Regions from separate parts of the Pantoea sp. PGP6 genome, predicted to be linked through region 2. Evidence: predicted binding sites of a transcription regulator. Region 2 holds the regulator's gene; the other holds the start of a gene.

Region 1 (5,262 bases), 100 kb from region 2:
ATATGACACAAAAAGCCGCGGCAGGGACCTTTGCGCCTGCCGTTCAGCCGACCGCTTCCACCACCATTATTACCGACAGCCCGGCGATTCAGTCGGGTGAGACCTCAGTGCCAAGCCAGGGCGAAAATATGCCCGCGTTTTTTGCCCGACCAAAATCCGCAGAGGGTCCGCTGCCAGTGGTGCTGGTGGTACAGGAAATTTTCGGGGTGCATGAGCACATCCGTGATATCTGCCGCCGGCTGGCGCTGGAAGGCTATCTGGCCATCGCCCCGGAACTCTACTTCCGTGAAGGCGATCCCAACGATTACCAGGATATTCCGACGCTATTCAGCGAGCTGGTGAGTAAGGTGCCCGACAGCCAGGTGCTGTCCGACCTTGATCATGCCGCCAACTGGGCAGCGCGTAACGGCGGTGATATCCGGCGGATGGGCATTACCGGTTTCTGCTGGGGCGGCCGCATTAGCTGGCTCTATGCGGCGCACAATCCACAGCTGCGTGCCGCCGTCGCCTGGTATGGACGGCTGACCGGCGATCGGACCATGAAGCAGCAAAAGCACCCTATTGATGTCGCCGTCGATCTCAGCGCCCCGGTATTAGGCTTATACGGCGGTCAGGATGACGGAATTCCGCTGGAGAGCGTTGAGCAGATGCGTCAGGCGCTGCACGCCGCCAATGCCACCGCGGAAATCATCGTCTATCCCGAAGCCGGACATGCGTTTAATGCTGACTACCGTCCGAGCTATCATGCCGAATCGGCCAGCGATGGCTGGGCGCGGATGCTGGCCTGGTTCAGGCAGTATGGCGTAGCTTCACAGTAAGCGAAAAAAGGGGCGCCTGCGCGCCCCGATTATTTCTCATTCCCTGCCGGACGCCCGTTTACGCCGTTTTAGCCCGCAGGTTTTTTGCCGCAGTGACCATGTTAGCCAGCGCCTGCCGCGTTTCGGTCCAGCCACGCGTTTTCAGCCCGCAGTCCGGATTTACCCACAGCCGTTGCGGCGGAATACGCTTCGCCGCTTTCAGCAACAGCGCTTCAATCCATTCGACGTCCGGTACATTAGGCGAGTGAATGTCGTAGACGCCTGGGCCAATCTCATTCGGATAGTCAAAGTGTTCAAACGACGCCAGCAACTCCATGTCAGAGCGCGAGGTTTCGATGGTAATCACATCGGCATCCAGCGCAGCGATGGAATCCATGATGTCGTTAAACTCGCAGTAACACATATGGGTGTGGATCTGGGTGTCATCCTGCGCCACAGCGGCATTCAGGCGGAAAGCATCGACCGCCCAGTTCAGATAGGCAGCCCAGTCGGACTGATGCAGCGGCAGCCCTTCGCGCAGCGCGGGTTCATCAATCTGGATAATGCCAATACCGGCTTTTTCCAGATCGGCCACTTCATCACGCAGCGCCAGCGCAATCTGTTTTGCGATGGTTTCACGTGACACATCTTCACGCGGGAATGACCAGCAGAGAATGGTCACCGGACCGGTCAGCATCCCTTTCACCGGTTTGTCCGTTAGCGACTGGGCATACTTCGCCCACTCAACGGTGATCGCTTCCGGCCGGCTGATGTCGCCGATAATCACCGGTGGTTTCACGCAGCGTGAGCCATAGCTCTGTACCCAGCCGTTCTGGGTGAAGACGAATCCATCCAGATGCTCGCCGAAATATTCAACCATGTCGTTACGTTCCGCTTCGCCGTGCACCAGCACATCCAGCCCCAGCCGCTCCTGCTCAGTAATCGCCTGTTTGATATGTTCAGCGATGCCGGTACGGTAATGATTGCTGTCGAGGCGACCCTGTTTGAAATCGAGGCGCAGACCGCGAATTTCCGGGGTTTGTGGGAAAGAGCCAATCGTGGTGGTCGGCCAGGCGGGCAGATTAAAGCGCTGACGCTGTGCCTTAGCCCGCTCGCTGTAGCGGCTGTGTCGTTCGCTGTCCTGCGGCGTGATAGCCAGCAGGCGCTGAGCGACCGCGGCGTTATGTACGCGGCTGGAGTGAGCACGGGCGCGAACCGGCGCGCTCCAGGCCGCCAGTGACGCGGCATCGTTGTGGTTGAGCGCCTCGGTCAGCAGCGAAAGTTCGGTGCATTTCTGCAGCGCGAAGGCGAACCAGCTTTTCACTTCCTCATCCAGCCGGGTCTCAACGCTCAGATCGATAGGGCTGTGCAGCAGCGAGCAGGAGGAGCCGATCCACAGCTGCGCGCGCTGAGCGACCAGCGGCTGCAGGCGCTCAAACCAGCGGCTCAGATCGGCGCGCCAGACGTTACGCCCGTTGATCACCCCCAGCGACAGCAGCCAGCTGGCGGGCAATTGCTGATTCAGTTGCTGAATATCATCCCGGCCATGCACCAGATCGACATGCAGCCCCTGCACCGGCAGCTGGCGAATCACCTCAATGTTCTGACCGATACTGTCGAAATAGGTGGTGAGCAGCAGTTTACTTTGTCCCTGCAACGCATCGTAGGCGGGCTTAAACGCCTCACGCCACGCCTGCGGCAGCTCCAGCGCCAGCGCAGGTTCATCAATCTGCACCCATTCGATATCGCGTTTTGCCAGCTCGGCCAGCACCTGCTGGTAAACCGGCAGGATCGCTTTCAGCAGCGACAGACGATCAAACGCTTCCCCTTTGACCTTACCCAGCCACAGATAAGTCACCGGCCCCAGCAGCACCGGCTTGATGTTGTGGCCCAGTGCCAGCGCCTCGTCGACTTCATCCAGCAACTGAGTCCAGGCCAGCCGGAAGGTCTGGCCCGGCGTAAATTCTGGCACCATGTAGTGATAGTTGGTGTTAAACCACTTGGTCATTTCCGCCGCCGCCGCAGGTTCGCCGGTCGGCGCGCGGCCTCGGCCCAGACGGAACAGCGTATCCAGATCAACCGAACCCTCTTTATTCTGATGACGTGCTGGCACGTTGCCCAGCATCAGGCTGGTGGTCAGCACATGATCGTACCAGGCAAAGTCACCCACCGGCAGCAGATCGACCCCGGCCTCTTTTTGTTGTTGCCAGTGACGTGCACGCAATTCACGGCCCACCGCCAGTAATTCCTGCTGGCTGCAGTCACCGGCCCAGTAGCTCTCCTGGGCTTTTTTCAGTTCACGGCGCAGGCCGACACGCGGAAAACCAAGGGTATGGTTAAGGATTGTCATTCGCTGTTCTCCAGATAATCTTTCACTTTGGCTGACAGCCAAAGATGTTTAGCCGTCCAGATGTTTACACCGCTATAATCTGCGGGTACTGTATGTTCCTCAAGCGCAATATGTTCACTTTCGATGTGAAGGACTCTCATGATCGAACTCAAGCACCTGCGGACGCTTCAGGCTCTGCGTAATACGGGTTCGCTGGCGGCGGCGGCATCCCAGCTTCATCAGACGCAATCGGCGTTGTCCCACCAGTTCAGCGATCTGGAACAGCGGCTGGGATTCCGCCTGTTTGTGCGTAAAAGTCAGCCGCTGCGCTTCACGCCACAGGGCGACATCCTGCTGCAGTTGGCCGAACAGGTGCTGCCGCAGATCCAGCAAGCGTTGCAGGCCTGTCATGAGCCGCAGCAGACCACTCTCAGGGTGGCGATTGAGTGCCACAGCTGCATCCAGTGGCTGACGCCGGCACTGGATAATTTCCGTCAGAGCTGGCCGCAGGTGGTGATGGATTTCAAATCAGGCGTCACCTTTGATCCTCAGCCTGCGCTGCAGCAGGGCGAGCTGGATGTGGTGCTGACCTCCGACATCCTGGCGCGCTCCGGGCTGTTCTATTCGCCGATGTTTGATTTTGAAGTGCGACTGGTGCTGGCACCGGATCATCCGCTGGCGCAGGTTGAACATATTGCCCCTGAGGATCTGGCCGACGAGGTGCTGATGATCTATCCGGTGCAGCGTCAGCGCCTTGATATCTGGCGTCACTTTCTGCAACCGGCCGGCGTCAGCCCGGCGCTGAAAAACGTAGATAACACCCTGCTGATGATCCAGATGGTCTCGGCCCGCATGGGAATTGCCGCGCTGCCGCACTGGGTGGTAGAGAGTTTTGAGAAGCAGGGACTGGTGGTAACCAAAACGCTGGGTGACGGGCTGTGGAGCCGTCTTTATGCCGCGGTGCGCGATGGCGAGCAGCGTCAGCCGGTGCTGGAAGCCTTTATCCGCTTTGCCCGCCAGCATGCCTGTGAACATCTGCCTTTTGTCCGCGATGCGCTACAGCCCGGTGCGATATTGCAGCGTTAAGTCGGAGGGTACAAACCTGCGCGGAGGTGGGCAAAATCCCCTATAATGCGCAGCCTGTCGACTGACCATGAGAAGATCTCACCATGACTAACAACGATATTCTGCGCAGCGTGCGCTACATGCTCGATCTGAGCGATGCCAAAATGGTGGAAATTTTTGCGCTGGCGCAGTGTGAAGTCCCACAGACGGATATTCAGGCGTGGCTGAAAAAAGATGAAGATGCGGCGTTCCGTCCCTGCCCCGATGTGCTGATGGGCTACTTCCTCAACGGCCTGATCTTTTACCGTCGCGGTAAAAGCGAAGAGATGCCCGCCCCGTCCATTGAGCGCAAGATGAATAACAACATCTTTATGAAGAAGTTGCGCATCGCCTTTGATCTGAAAACCACCGATATTCCTGAGGTACTGAAACGCGTGAACTTTACCGTTTCGCAGGCGGAAATCGGTGCAATTTTCCGCAAGCCTGACCATAAGAACTATCGCGAATGCGGTGATCAGATTCTGCGCAACTTCCTGAAAGGGCTGGCGATGATTCAGCGTCCGAAGAGTGAAAAACCTGCTTAACTTCTGTTGCCGATCGCGTCGGGTACCTGCGTGGTCAAAAGTGGCGCACCTGATCGCAAAGAAAGCCTGCATCCATGCAGCACGGCCTCGCCATCCCTGGCCCGGACGATCCACAGGGATGTGAGATTCCTTCGCGATCGGACGCGCCAGCCCGGGAGGCCGCATCCATGCAACAGCCCTGTTTATGATCGGTCACCGCGCCCCACCACCCAGCGCTTATGCACCCACAGCGAGGCGAGGATCACCAGCGCTCCGGCAATGAAGCTCGGCCAGTGCGGTTTCTCCTGCCAGATAGCCAGATTAACCAGCAGACCGGCAGGCACGTGCATGTTGTTCATGATGCCAAGCGTGCCGGCATCAACCTGGGTCGCGCCATAGTTCCACATAAAGTAGCCCAGCCCTGAAGCGGCCACGCCCAGCCACACCAGAATGCCCCACTGCAGTGAGGTGGTGGGTAATTTCTGCGGATTGCCCCAGGCAAACCAGG
Region 2 (5,262 bases):
TGCTGGAACAGGGCTTTATCCACCGGGTGGAGTCCAATAATAGCTACGTAATGTGTCACCATTTCGAGGCACCGGCACACACCTCGGTCATGCTGGTGTGTGATCGCTGTGCGGCGGTAACCGAAAAGCAGGCGCAGGGAGTAGAGAAGATTATCGCCACACTGGCTGGTGAGGCACAGTTTGCCCTGCGTCATAGCGTGATTGAAGCGCATGGATTATGTGAGAATTGTGTCGAAGTCGAAGCCTGCACCCATCATGAAAGTTGTCAGCACGATCATCAAAGTGAGGGTAAAAAGCGGGGAAAACGCGGGTAATGTGCACATCCTTGTGCGGTTGCCGGTATGAGCGTACCGGCGGGTAGGAGCTTTATCCGTAAATCTTTGTGATTACCAACGGTAATCTTTGTTCTGACCTTCCCAGTCCGTTACTTCACGCTCTGCATCTTCTTTCGCATAGCCGTAACGTTCCTGAATTTTTCCGACCAGCTGATCGCGTTTGCCTTCGATAACCTGCATATCATCGTCGGTCAGCTTGCCCCATTTCTCTTTTACTGTGCCTTTGAACTGCTTCCAGTTGCCGCTCGCTTGATCTTTATTCATGGCAGACCTCTATGTCATCCTTTGGTTACATCATTTATCTTGAAAGAAAACAAAATGACGATATAAAGCGCTGGTTCACTGCGCTGCTTACGGTTAATTGTAGTAGAAGATTTTAGGTTTGCCGGAACAATACAGAATAATCTGTAGCCGGAGGACATCAGATGCCAGCTATCAGGCGTTAAACCAGCTGTTCTGCTGCCAGTGTTTACGCCAGATCAGCCACAGCGACAGGCCACGCAGCGCCAGGAAAACGGTGACCGCCAGCCACAAGCCGTGGTTGCCCAGCAGCGGGACGCTAAGCAACGTCAGGAAGTAACCAAGTGCCGCCACCATCATGCTGTTACGCATCTCCCGGCCGCGGGTTGCACCGATGAACATGCCATCCAGCAGATAGCACCAGACGCCCGCCAGCGGCAGGATCACCTGCCATATCAGATAGCGATCGGCCGCCTGTTGCAGCTGTTCAATCGAGGTCAGCAGCGCCACGATATGCGAGCCGAAACACGCATAAATTACTGAGAACATCAGAGCCACCACCAGCGCCTGTCGGCAGGCAGAATGCCAGACGCGCAGCAGCCTGCTGCCATCTTTCGCGCCATGCGCCTCACCGGCGAAGGCTTCGACTGCGTAGGCAAAACCATCCAGCGCATAGGCGGTAAAGGTGATAAACATCAGCAGCACGGCGTTCACCGCCACCACCTGCGGACCGATACGTGCGCCCAGCACGGTCAGCGAGGCAAAACAGAGCTGCAGCATTAACGAACGCAGCATAATGTCGCGATTAAGACGCAGTAGCCGCTGAATATCGCCGCGCCAGCTCTGCTTCAGCATTGCGGTGGTGATGCCACGTAGTTTCAATACCCGCCAGACCATCACTGCCCCGACGACCAGCGTTATATACTCCGCCAGCGCGGTCGCGGTTGCCGCGCCTGCCACTCCCCAGTGCAGCCCCATCACCAGCCACAGATCGAGCACAATATTGACCAGATTGCCGATCACCAGCAGGATGACCGGCGCACGCGCGTACTGCACGCCCAGCAGCCAGCCAAGGATCACCAGATTTGCCAGGGTGGCGGGCGCACTTAACCAGCGGATCTGAATAAACAGTGCCGCCTGTTGCAAAACTTTGGGATCGCCGCCAATCAGATCGGCCGCCAGCGTAGTAATCGGCGAGCGCAGGCAGATGAACAGCACGCCAGCCAGCAGCGCAATAATTAAAGGCTGGGTCAGCGCACGTGCCAGCGCCATTTTATCGCCGGCACCAAAAGCCTGCGCCGTCAGGCCGGTAGTACTCATCCGAAGGAACAGCAGCAGCATGAAGAGGAAACTGGTGACTGTCGTGCCGACCGCAACCCCGCCCAGATAGACCGGGCTGTCGAGGTGACCAATGACAGCAGTATCGACCACCCCCAGTAAGGGAACGGTGATGTTAGAAAGGATCATCGGCAGCGCCAGCCGCCAGAGGTTTTTGTCGGTAGCCGTTAAAAAACGCATTCGCAGTTCCGTGCTCGGTGTCGCTGCAGAGAGGGGAGCAGCAGCGACAAAATTAGGGCAGACAGAATAGCATCAGACGCTACGAATGCGCGGTTATGTCAGACTCAGAGCCATTCGCCGTTGCGAACCACACCGACCGCCAGACCTTCTACCGTCAGCGACTGGGCGCGCGTATCGACAATGATCGGCTCAAAATCACTGTTTTCAGGCAGCAAATGCACAATAGCACCCTGCTTCTTCCAGCGTTTAACCGTCACTTCATCATCAATACGGGCCACAACAACCTGGCCGTTGCGTACGTCCTGGGTTTTATGTACCGCGAGCAGGTCGCCATCCATAATCCCGATATCTTTCATCGACATTCCACTGACGCGCAGCAGAAAATCGGCAGAAGGTTTGAACAGGCCCGGATCCACTTTGTAATGGGTTTCGATGTGCTCCTGCGCCATGATCGGCTCACCGGCAGCAACCCGGCCAATCAGCGGCAGACCTTCAGATGCTTCTTCTTCCATCAACAGGCGAATACCGCGAGAGGCGCCAGAGACAATCTCAATCACCCCTTTGCGTGCCAGTGCCTTCAGATGCTCTTCTGCCGCGTTCGGCGAGCGGAAACCCAGCTGCGCGGCAATTTCTGCACGCGTAGGCGGCATGCCCGTTTGAGTAATATGGTCGCGAATCAGGTCATAGACCTGCTGCTGCCTGCTGGTTAATGCTTTCATCCCGCCCCCTGGTTGTTTATACAGTCGCTGTGAGTATATACAGGTATTGGTGAAATGGAAACCGATTCTCAGGCAAAACGCGCCATCTGGCGCGTTGTGGAAGGCTTATCGCAAATGCGACCAAAGCAGCGCGATCCAGACAAACAGTGCCAGTAAGATGCTGATCAGCACCGCCGCCGAGCCCATATCCTTTGCCCGTCCGGCTAAAGGGTGGCGCTCCTGGCCAATACGATCCACTACCGCCTCGATGGCGCTGTTGAGGATTTCAACAATGACCACCAGCACCACTGCCCCGATCATCAGGATGCGAGAGACAATATCGACATCCAGCCAGCAGGCCACAATAATGGCCACCAGCGCGGCCAGCGCCTCCTGGCGGAAAGCCGCTTCGTGTTGCCAAGCGGCACGCAGGCCCTGCCATGAGTAACCTGCGGCTTTTACTATTCTTACAAGACCCGTGGCATTATTTGCCATATAAGTGGAACCCTTTCATCGGATTGACGTCAATGTCTGGGCTGCGTGCAAATGGCACCACCACAGATCTTCGCTGCGCTTTCTGGTATGCTTGCGGCGCTTTGCTAACAAGAGGCTTCATGTTGTCTATGTCAGGTTGGCGTAAACTTTATTACAAATTACTGAATTTACCACTGTCGTTTTTGGTAAAGAGTAAGGCCATTCCGGCCGATCCCGTTTCTGAACATGGTCTGGACCCGACCCGGCCCATTATGTACGTTTTGCCTTACGATTCGAAGGCTGACTTACTGACTTTACGCGCGCAGTGCCTGCGGCATCATCTGCCCGACCCGCTTTCTCCGCTGGAGATTGATGGTTCGCTGCTGCCGCGCCACGTTTTTATCCACGATGGCCCGCGTGTGTTCCCCTATTTTGTGCCCAGCGTCGAATCGGTGAAGATTTTTCACGATTATCTGGACCTGCATCGCAATAACCCCAAGCTGGATATCCAGATGCTGCCGGTGACGGTGATGTTTGGCCGGGCGCCTGGTCGTGAGGTTCAGGGCGAAGATACGCCGCACCTGCGGGTGCTGAACGGCGTGCAGAAATTCTTTGCGGTGATCTGGCATGGACGCGACAGTTTTGTCCGTTTCTCGCCGACCGTTTCGCTGCGCCGCATGGCAACCGAACACGGCACCGACCAATCAATCGCCCAGAAACTGGCCCGGGTGGCGCGCATTCATTTCGCCCGCCAGCGGCTGGCGGCGGTTGGCCCACGCTTACCGGCACGTCAGGATCTGTTTAATCGTCTGCTGCAATCGAAAGCGATTGAAAAAGCGGTTGAAGATGAAGCGCGCAGCAAAAAAATCTCCCATGAAAAAGCGCAGCAAAATGCGGTTGAGATGATGGAAGAGATCGCGGCAAACTTCTCCTATGAAGCGATTCGCGTCACCGACCGCGTCATGGGCTGGCTCTGGAGCCGGCTCTATCAGGGCATCAATGTTAATGGCGGCGAAAAAGTCCGTCAGCTGGCGCAGGATGGCCATGAAATCGTCTATGTGCCGTGCCATCGCAGCCACATGGATTACCTGCTGCTCTCTTACGTGCTTTATCATCAGGGACTGGTGCCGCCGCACATTGCCGCCGGTATCAACCTCAACTTCTGGCCAGCCGGACCGATTTTCCGTCGTCTGGGCGCGTTCTTTATCCGTCGTACCTTCAAAGGCAACAAGCTGTATGCCACGGTGTTCCGTGAATATCTTGGCGAACTGTTCACCCGCGGTTACTCGGTTGAATACTTTGTCGAAGGGGGACGTTCACGCACCGGTCGCCTGCTCGATCCGAAAACCGGCACCTTAGCCATGACCCTGCAGGCGATGCTGCGCGGGGGGAATCGCCCGATCACCCTGGTGCCGATTTACATTGGCTACGAACATGTCATGGAAGTGGGTACTTACGCCAAAGAGCTACGCGGCGCGGCGAAAGAGAAAGAGGGCTTCATGCAGATGGTGCATGGCTTACGTAAGCTGCGCAACCTCGGCCAGGGCTACGTTAACTTTGGCGAACCACTGCCGCTGGTTAACTATCTCAACAAGCGCGTGCCGGAATGGCGTGAGTCGATCGATCCTATCGAACCGCAGCGTCCAAGCTGGTTAACGCCCACCGTGAATGACATCGCGGCGAGCTTAATGGTACGCATCAATGAAGCGGGCGCGGCCAACGCCATGAACCTGTGCGTCACCGCGCTGCTCGCCTCACGTCAGCGCTCACTAACCCGCGAACAGCTGATTGAGCAGCTTGAGTGCTATACCCAGCTGCTGCGTAACGTGCCTTATTCAGCCAACGCCACGGTGCCCGATCTCTCGGCAGAGGCGCTGCTGGATCATGCAATGGGCATGAATAAGTTTGAGAGCGAGAAAGACAGCATTGGCGACATCATCATCCTGCCACGTGAGCAGGCGGTGCTGATGACCTATTATCGCAACAACATTCACCAC

The links. Region 2 encodes LexA, which represses DNA repair genes until DNA is damaged. Its sites were predicted from a motif close to TNCTGTATGTACATACAGNA; they were not measured.
Region 1: the regulator LexA is predicted to act here: its motif matches at 3,234-3,253, upstream of metR (HTH-type transcriptional regulator MetR).

Annotation. Positions count from the first base shown of each region.
Region 1 is NZ_JBQBMA010000001.1:4,112,179-4,117,440, forward strand. It holds gene ACLIBF_RS19860 (dienelactone hydrolase family protein) at 1-818, shown strand, start outside; gene metE (5-methyltetrahydropteroyltriglutamate--homocysteine S-methyltransferase) at 877-3,147, opposite strand; gene metR (HTH-type transcriptional regulator MetR) at 3,286-4,212, shown strand; gene ACLIBF_RS19875 (YehS family protein) at 4,296-4,775, shown strand; gene ACLIBF_RS19880 (carboxylate/amino acid/amine transporter) at 4,958-5,262, opposite strand, start outside.
Region 2 is NZ_JBQBMA010000001.1:4,011,739-4,017,000, forward strand. It holds gene zur (zinc uptake transcriptional repressor Zur) at 1-314, shown strand, start outside; gene ACLIBF_RS19430 (CsbD family protein) at 387-599, opposite strand; gene dinF (MATE family efflux transporter DinF) at 771-2,093, opposite strand; gene lexA (transcriptional repressor LexA) at 2,198-2,812, opposite strand; gene ACLIBF_RS19445 (diacylglycerol kinase) at 2,918-3,286, opposite strand; gene plsB (glycerol-3-phosphate 1-O-acyltransferase PlsB) at 3,415-5,262, shown strand, end outside.